2 regions of the Enterococcus sp. CR-Ec1 genome follow, and region 1 is predicted to be linked to the other one. Evidence: riboswitches for the same ligand, from Rfam matches in the RefSeq annotation. Region 1 holds a riboswitch; the other holds the start of a gene.
The links. A riboswitch is a leader RNA that binds a small molecule or an ion and turns the genes downstream of it on or off. The one in region 1 is predicted to bind thiamine pyrophosphate.
Positions count from the first base shown of each region.

Region 2: linked by a shared signal. The riboswitch ahead of thiT (energy-coupled thiamine transporter ThiT) and the one ahead of CXM95_RS06930 (YkoF family thiamine/hydroxymethylpyrimidine-binding protein) in region 1 are both predicted to bind thiamine pyrophosphate.

Region 1 covers NZ_CP025223.1:1,440,249-1,444,672, forward strand. The annotation lists gene CXM95_RS06915 (energy-coupling factor transporter transmembrane component T) at 1-27, opposite strand, end outside; gene CXM95_RS06920 (ABC transporter ATP-binding protein) at 1-1,366, opposite strand, end outside; gene CXM95_RS06925 (ECF transporter S component) at 1,363-1,965, opposite strand; gene CXM95_RS06930 (YkoF family thiamine/hydroxymethylpyrimidine-binding protein) at 1,958-2,581, opposite strand; TPP riboswitch at 2,676-2,775, opposite strand; gene CXM95_RS06935 (zinc ABC transporter substrate-binding protein AdcA) at 3,099-4,424, shown strand, end outside.
Region 2 covers NZ_CP025223.1:3,758,393-3,762,816, forward strand. The annotation lists gene CXM95_RS18020 (class A sortase) at 1-159, opposite strand, end outside; gene CXM95_RS18025 (hypothetical protein) at 391-1,179, shown strand; gene thiT (energy-coupled thiamine transporter ThiT) at 1,234-1,806, opposite strand; TPP riboswitch at 1,859-1,960, opposite strand; gene CXM95_RS18035 (ribose-phosphate diphosphokinase) at 2,142-3,116, opposite strand; gene glmU (bifunctional UDP-N-acetylglucosamine diphosphorylase/glucosamine-1-phosphate N-acetyltransferase GlmU) at 3,233-4,424, opposite strand, start outside.

The DNA.
Region 1 (4,424 bases):
CTTGACTGTGGGATTGAGTGTACGCATCTGCGACCTCCTTTTGATAGCAATTGAAATCAATGATTTGCGAGCAAAACTGTTGCAACAATAAAACATCGTGACTAACGATCAAAACTAACGTGCCAGTGGTTGCTTTAGCAGCTAATAGCTCCATGATCTGCCAAGCTTGTGTGACATCTTGACCATATGTCGGCTCGTCTACTAGCAGTAGGTCGACCGGGCGCTGCAGTAAGGAGGCAACAGCCAAGCGTCGTTGCTGTCCTTGACTCAGTAGAAAAGGCGACTGGGCACTCTTGTTTTGCAGACGCAATTTTTCGAGTAGTTTTTCGCTCTCGGTCGGGGCGCTTCCTTGGCTAAGCTCTTGCGCAACGGTAGCTGCCAAAAATTGGTCTTGCGGATTTTGCATGATCCAACTGATGGAGCGAAAAGGTGACGGATACTTCTTGATTGGTTTACCTGCCAAAAGAATATCCCCCTTATAGGCCTGCTGCTGTAAAATAGCTTTTAAAAACGAAGACTTGCCGCTGCCGCTACGTCCAGTGATTCCAATCAGTGAGCCCTTATCAAAGGCAAGATCTGGGAAAACAATTTCATGGTTTCGGATGGGTAATCGGAAATTTTGAAATGAAAGCCGTTTTTCGTTAGAAGTCGATTTAATGTTCACAAGCGGCAGCGACTTGCGTAGGTGCTGATCAAGTTGGCGGAGCGCTGCTTGATTGATCGTTCTGAATTCCTCTTCAATCAGCAGCCACTCATCGACCCAGTTAGCGGTCTCTTTGATTTGATGATCGATCAATAAAATACCAAGAGCATTTTTGTGTTGGATTTGCTGCAGCTTTCGTATGACTTTTTGACTTGTGTCCGAATCCAAATTGGCAAAGGGTTCGTCCAAAAGCAAGTAACGACTTTTTAATATCAGACAACAAGCCAATGCGGCTAGCTGTTTTTCACCACCAGACAAGGTCGTGAAAGGTTGATCAGCAAGGTGGGTAATCTCGCAAAATGCCAAAGCTTCAGCCACTTTGTTTGGCATGTCTTTTTGGGGAATACATTGATTCTCTAAACAGAAAAGCAACTCTTCGCGAGGTGTTGCCATGCAAAATTGCATATCAGGATTTTGAAACAATAAGCTGACGGACGTGCTTCTTTCCCGGATGGAAAGCTGGTTCATCGTTTGGCCGTCAATCGTATACGTCCCTCCATCAAACCCCTTCTCATTTAGTCCCGCTAAGAGATGGAAAAGGGTGCTTTTTCCTGTTCCTGAAGCACCATAAATCCCTTTTGTTTCACCAGGGGCCAAAGACAGAGTCAATTTAAGTCGCTTTTGATCCACCAAAAAACTGCCGTTTTTTACCGACAGGCTCATGCGGTTTTCCGTTTGACGATGACCGTTTGATCTTCAGCAATGGGGTAACTGTTGAGAACCCCCATCCGTGTCAGGTGGTCACAGACGATCTTCACTAAAAAGGCTGAAAAGAATAACGAAGAAAGCAAGCGAATAAGAAAGATCGCCAACAGCAACTGCCATTGTAGGTTAATGAAATTTGACCGAATGATTCCCCAAAGAAAACTCGTGATCGTGGCGCCCACGGCTCCAGTAACTAAAGGGAACCACCCGTATCGTCGGTAGCGGCCTAATGCAAAGCCGGCTTCTGTTCCGATCCCCTGTACAAAACCGCTAATAAAAATGATAGGTCCATAAAAATTTCCCATAAACACTTCTAAAAGAGCCGCAATCATTTCAGTGATCGTAGCTGCTCCCGGCTTACGTAGCACATATCCGGCAAAAGCTGCCGCCATGAACCAAACACCAAAGATAAACTCATTGGCTAAGACAGATAAACCAAAGGGCGTTAGAAGCGTACCTAACAACAATCCGAAATGGACAGCCCCAAGATAGATCACGCCAAAAATCAACGAAGCAATTCCTACCATGATGACATCTTTCAAAGCCCACTTAGTCATGTGGCATCGCCTCCTTTTTTGAAGGGCTATTGACCGAAACAGTCGCTTCCAGAACATAGTGGGGGAGATGGTCATGGGCATAAGCTAATGCGGCTTCAAAATACGCAAAGAGTTGGCTTGCTGATCCGGTCAGCATCGTCACATAGTGAGCGGAACGAGGGCTCAAGCCATGAGTCTCTGCCAGTTGGACGATCGTGGCGATTTCTTCCATATAATGATTTTCGCCAAATACGTAAAACGAATATTTGCAATCAACCAAAAAGTCACCATTCGCAAGGTTCTTTCCTTTATTGGGTTGCGCCTGTTCGCCATTCAAGAATGTGTCACCCGCAGTGTCTCCGGGACAGCCTTTGGAAAAAGTAAACTCACCCACGAGGTGTGTCTTTGATTCGTAGGCGTTGATAAATAGCGCCTCTGCTGCGTCTATGACACTAGGCGCTTCCCCTCGAAAAAGGGTACTGAACAGATCGGTCTGCTGCCAAACAGCGCTCGTATTCGTTTTTTCGATACTTGTTAAAATTTGTTGCGCGAAATGGTCTTTCATTGGGTACAAGCTAACTCGGCACCCCGTGATATCGATCCCATCTGCCGCACAGGCGATTGGTTCATTTGTCATTTTTCTCTTCTCCTCTCGATGGTTTTTCTGTCTACAAAAAAAGCGTTCCTCCTTTTTCTATCCACACGTAGACAGAAAAAATGGGAACGCGAAAAATCATGCGCTGCCACTTCCCTACGTTGGTACTAACCAAATCAGGTTCTAAGGGACCAGACATACGTCTATCTCAGCATAAAGCGCCCCTAGTGGATAATCTTCTATTCAATTACCCCCCGAGTGTAGCACAGGAGGCGACAAAGGACAATAGATAGCGATTTTCGTCATTTGCCAATTGTTGCCGAATCAACCGATCCATTCAGTAAGTTAATAATGATATCAGCAGTGGTACATATGAAAGTTTTTACATATAAAAAAACATCTTGAAAAGCTATTGACAAGGAGTAAATAGTTGTGTAAAGTAGAAAACCGATGGTAAAACGTAAACGTTACGTTTTGTTTTTGTAAATCGTAATTGATTTATCAGTGTTTTGCCGAGGAAAAGGAAATATGGAAAAATAAAAAGGAGTGTATTTTGAAAATGAAGAAGTTTTTTAAAATAACGATGTTATCAACAGTAGCCCTAGCTTTGGCGGCCTGTGGACAAGGAGGCTCTGATGCAACTGAACAATCAGGCAACGCTGCTTCTGATAATGAACAAATCCAGGTCATGGCTACGTTTTATCCGATGTATGATTTTACTCGTCAAGTTGTAGGGGATGAAGGGGAGGTTGAATTATTGATGCCCGCGGGCACTGATTCCCACGATTATGAACCTTCTGCAAAAGATATGGCAAAGATCCAAGATGCGGATGTTTTCGTCTACAACAATGAGAACATGGAAATGTGGGTTCCTTCGATTGAAGCCACGTTAAATGACGGGGATGTGACAGTGGTTAAAGCCACAGAAGGAATGGTCCTGTTACCCGGTGACGATGACCACGACCACGATCACGATCATGACCACGGCGATGATGGTCATTCTCATGAATTAGATCCCCATGTCTGGTTAGCCCCAAGCTTAGCCATGAAACAAGTAGAGGCTATCCGTGACCAGCTGAGTGAGGCTTATCCAGCGAAAGCGACAGCCTTTGCTGAAAATGCTGCAAATTATTTAGCACAGTTACAAGATCTTCATGAATCGTATGAAGAAGCATTTAGCAATCCGGCGCAAAATCATTTTGTAACGCAGCACGCCGCTTTTGGTTATTTAGCTTTAGAATACGGATTGACCCAAGTTCCGATCTCCGGTCTTTCACCAAGTGAAGAGCCTTCCGCTTCACGGATCGCAGAACTAAAAGAGTTCGTTCAAGAAACAGGCATTCAGACGATCTATTTTGAAGAAAATGCCAAAGACAGCATTGCCCGGACGTTAGCGTCAGAAGCAGGAGTCGAACTGGCTGTTTTGAATCCATTAGAAGGCTTGACCCAAGAGCAGATGGATAACGGGGAAGACTACATTTCAATTATGGAGCAAAACCGCGATGCCTTGAGAAAAACCACCGATGTAGCAAATGACAAAGAAATGGCTGAAGCCGAAAAAGAAAAAACAGTTTATAACGGCTACTTTGAGGATGCCGATGTACAAGACCGTCCTTTATCTGACTGGGCAGGAGACTGGCAATCCGTTTACCCATTTTTACAAGACGGAACATTGGATCAAGTGTTTGATTATAAAGCAAAAATGGACAAGAAAATGACAGCTGACGAATACAAAGAGTATTATACGACAGGGTATCAAACGGATGTTGCTCAGATCAAGATCACAGACAATACAATGACATTTATTTTTGATGATGGTACAGAGAAAGAAGCTAAGTATGTGTATACTGGCAAAGAGGTTTTGAACTACTCAGCTGGTAATCGT
Region 2 (4,424 bases), 1.5 Mb from region 1:
ACTACGATCAATGGTGCCGACTGCGTATGCTTCACCTGTTTGTTTAATAAAATAATTTTTGATTTGATTATTAAAAATCAATGCTAAACCAATCAATAACAGCACAAGCAAAAAGAGATTGCTCAGCCAATTGAAAAGTCTGCTTTTCTTTTTTCTCATAGGTTCTCGTCTCCATTAGTTTCTTCTTTTATCATACCAAAATCCTCATAAAGACGCCAATTTTGGCCAGTTTTTTTACGAAAAGACAAGATTTGCCTTTTTTTGTCGAAAAAGGGAACTTAAAAATTGTTTTTTCTGTTATTTTGTAATATAACTTTAAACGAAAAGATACAAGCAATTTTCAGCGCTTTGTTGTAGAATGAACTTAGTAGATAGGAGGGATCGATCGGCATGTCTAACACGATTTACGTACATATTGATACAACCAGCAATGCCGTCTTGACCCGCGGGCTTGCCCCCCAAGATTTTAACAAGAGCATCGTCCATCAGCCCAAGAATTTGCTCTTGCTTGATCCTTCCAGTGATTTCGGCGAATTCGACGGTCATACGGGCTTAAAAGTGATACGCGGAATGGAAGATGTCCAACTGTTTTTTCAGCAAATCAACAAAGGTCGCATTGCCGAAGAAATGAAGTGGATCGATTTTAATGATTACGAGATGGTCAAAGAATTGACGCCTTTAGAGATCTCCGAATTGTTATATTTTGGCCACATGAAGACACACCTCCACTCCCCTTTCTTTTACAAACTGCAAAATAACTTTGTTTTCTTTGACTTAAAAGATGCACGTTCCCGCGTTTATTATCGTTACTTAGATGAATATTACCGGATCTTGGCGGATCGGATCACCCGCATCGTCTTAGAAAAAATCAATGATCGCCTCTCCTTTTTTAAAAAAGCAACACCGGTGGAAAAACTCGATTTTAATTTGCTGAAAGAGTTGCGGGGAATCATGCAAGAAGGCATCGTCTTCTGTCTGACACAAGAACAACTGATCGATAAAACTTATACGATCCCGATCTATCTGTCAGAAGATGCTGGCTTGAAAAGCACATTGGTCAATCAAAAAGAGTTAGATCAAATTGCAGTTTTGCGCTACTCAGCCAGCAAAAAAAACTGGTCGTTGGAAATTGATCAAGAATATTTGGCTTTTGGCTTTTTCGACAAAAAAATGTCTTGATGCTTCTCTTTTTCAAAGAGCATCAAGACATTTTTTATGATTTCATTTCTAAAACTAAGCTTTCGGCACAAATAATTTCGGGGCTGCCTTGACTAAGAGACCTAGGACGACCCCTACATAAACGATATTGATGATGACCGATGATCCATTGAAGATCAAGGAATACAGATACGGACTTTGTCCTGGCGGTGCGTACATTCCCCAGACAAAGACTCCAGCCCAATAATGCCAAAACCAACGGCTGATCACCGCCACGATGCCCCCTAAGACGACATACCACGTAACGGTTTTGCTGTTTTGACGGATCGCTTGTTGGATTTTATTAGCAAACAAGCCGCCCATCCCGCCAAAAGCAAAGGCAAAGGGGTATTCAAAGATGATCTGTGGAACGGTGATAAAGTTACGCATGGCGCTACCAATCAAAATATTCAGCAAGCCCCACATAAATCCCGCCGTCATTCCCGGCAGCACCCCGCGACGATACGAATACAAGACCAAGGGCACGAGCCCTAGAGACAAGTCGATACTGGAATTGGCTGTCTGGATCGGGATATACGACAAGACGACCCCGATAGCAGCAATCATCGTTCCTTCCGTCCACACTTGCAGCGACATTTTTCGTTTCAAAAAAAACTCCTCCTTTAGAATCATCACAATTCACAAAGGAGAAGTGTTAGACACTTCAACTCGTCACAATTCCTACGTTCGCATGATCGAAACAGGTACGAAGGGTTTAGAGTACTCTCATTCTCAGCCTTTGCAGACTCCCCTTTGTGATTAGATTCTATTTTATTTTGTGCTTGCGTTTCGCAAGTCACTTTCAAGAATACCATAAATTGGTGAAAAGAAACATGACTGCGATCGTTTTTTCTAAAAACATCCTGAAACTCCTCAGAAAAAAACAACCAATGAGCGGTTAAAGACCGACCATTGGCTGTTGTTCTCATGCTTATGAGGCACGATTAAATTGATAATTTTGATTCAAACAGTGGACTTACTGGTTTGTTCTCATGGATTCGTTTGATCGCTTCGCCCATCAAGGCACCAACACTGATCTCATCGATTTTTTTCGACTTACGGTCTTCTGGCAAGTAAATCGAATCTGTCACAACTAGATGCTCAATGGCCGAATCTTCGATTCGTTCCAAGGCAGGTCCTGACAAGACAGGGTGAGTACATGAGGCGTAAACACTTTTGGCACCTGCTTGTTTCAACGCATTCGCAGCCAATGTGATGGTACCAGCAGTATCGATCATATCGTCGATCAAGACACAAGTTTTGCCTTCAACATGACCAATGATATTCATGACTTCCGCTACGTTGGCTTTCGGACGACGTTTGTCGATGATCGCGATTGGTGACTTAAGAAACTCAGCTAATTTGCGGGCACGAGTCACGCCACCGTGGTCTGGTGAAACGACTACGACGTCATCGCCTTGAATGCCTCTTTCCAAGAAGTAGTTGGCGATCAATGGTGCACCCATCAAGTGGTCAACTGGGATATCAAAGAACCCTTGAATCTGTGAAGCATGCAAATCCAGTGTAACCATACGGTTCGCACCGGCTTTTTCGATCATGTTTGCTACAAGTTTTGCGGTGATTGGTTCTCTTGATCGCGCTTTGCGGTCTTGTCTTGCATAACCATAATAAGGCATTACTACATTGATCGTCTTCGCACTGGCGCGCTTCAAAGCATCGATCATGATCAGCAATTCCATTAGGTTATCGTTTACAGGGCTGCTGGTTGATTGAATCACGTAGACGTGGGCACCACGAATACTTTCTTCAATATTCACTTGGATTTCACCATCGCTAAATTGTTTGACTGAACACTTACCTAATTCAACACCTACTGCAGCTGCGATTTTTTCCGCCAAAGGACGATTTGAGTTCAGAGAAAAAATCTTCAATCTTGGATCAAAATAATGATTTGACATGAGAACCTCCACTTTCTTTGCGTTCATCTAGAAAAAAATGACTCCTTTTTACTAGAATCTTCTTCCTAATAAATAGTAGTCATTTTTCCTTAAGAAATCAAGTCATTTCGCTATTTCTAATTTAGATAAGGTAACTTTTTCGCGTAATCCGCTTTATTTTCCTGACGGGCGCGGGCAATCGCCATACTGTGTTTAGGAACATCTTTGGTGATCGTTGAGCCAGCAGCGATCATCGTTTCCTCTTCGATGGTCAAGGGTGCAACCAGATTAGACCCGGAGCCGATAAAGCAATTGTCCCCGACAGTCGTTTTAAATTTGCTCTTGCCGTCATAATTAACAAAGACTACACCGCAGCCGACGTTGATGTTTTTGCCTAAGGTTGCATCACCGACATAGGACAAGTGTCCGACTTTGGTGCCTTCACCAATCGTCGCATTTTTGATTTCCACAAAGTTACCGATATGGGCATGGGCCAAAATTTCCGCATTGGGGCGAAGGTGGGCATTGGGACCGACATCGGCGCCATCATGAATGATGCTCTCCTCGATCGTCGATGCCTTGATCGTCACTTGGTTGCCGATCTTGCTGTCTTCAATTTCAGAAGCTGCCGTAATGACACAGTCTTCTCCGATCGTCGTCTGCCCTTTGATGATCACACCGGCTTCGATCAAGGTATCTGAACCAATCACAACGCCTTCGTCGATATAAGTCGTCGCCGGGTCGATCAAGGTCACGCCGTTTTGCATGTGTTGACGGTTGATCCGCTGGCGCATCAAGCGATTGGCTTCGGCTAAGGCGATGCGGTCGTTGACTCCTAAAGATTCATGGAAATCTTCGGTTTGATAAGCAGCGATGATTTTGCCGTCTTCCTTTAAGATCTCGATAATATCAGTCAAGTAGTACTCCCCTTGGGCATTGTCCGTATCTAATTTTGCCAAGGCGTCAAATAACAATTCATTGTCAAAGCAATACGTGCCTGTATTGATTTCTTGGATCAGTGCTTCTTCGGTCGACGCATCTTTTTGCTCGACGATTTTTTCCACGATGCCGACATGATCCCGTACGATCCGGCCATAGCCCGTTGGGTCTGCCGCTTGTGCCGTCAAGATCGTTGCCGATGCATTTTTCCCTTGATGGTAATCGAACAAGTTATTCAAGGTTTCCGTCGTCAATAACGGCGTATCCCCACTAATTACTAAGGTCGTGCCTTTTTTGCCCTTTAAAAATGATTCGGCTTGAACGACAGCGTGACCGGTACCTAATTGTTCGGCTTGTAAGGCGTAATTGGTGCGATCCCCCAGTTGCTCC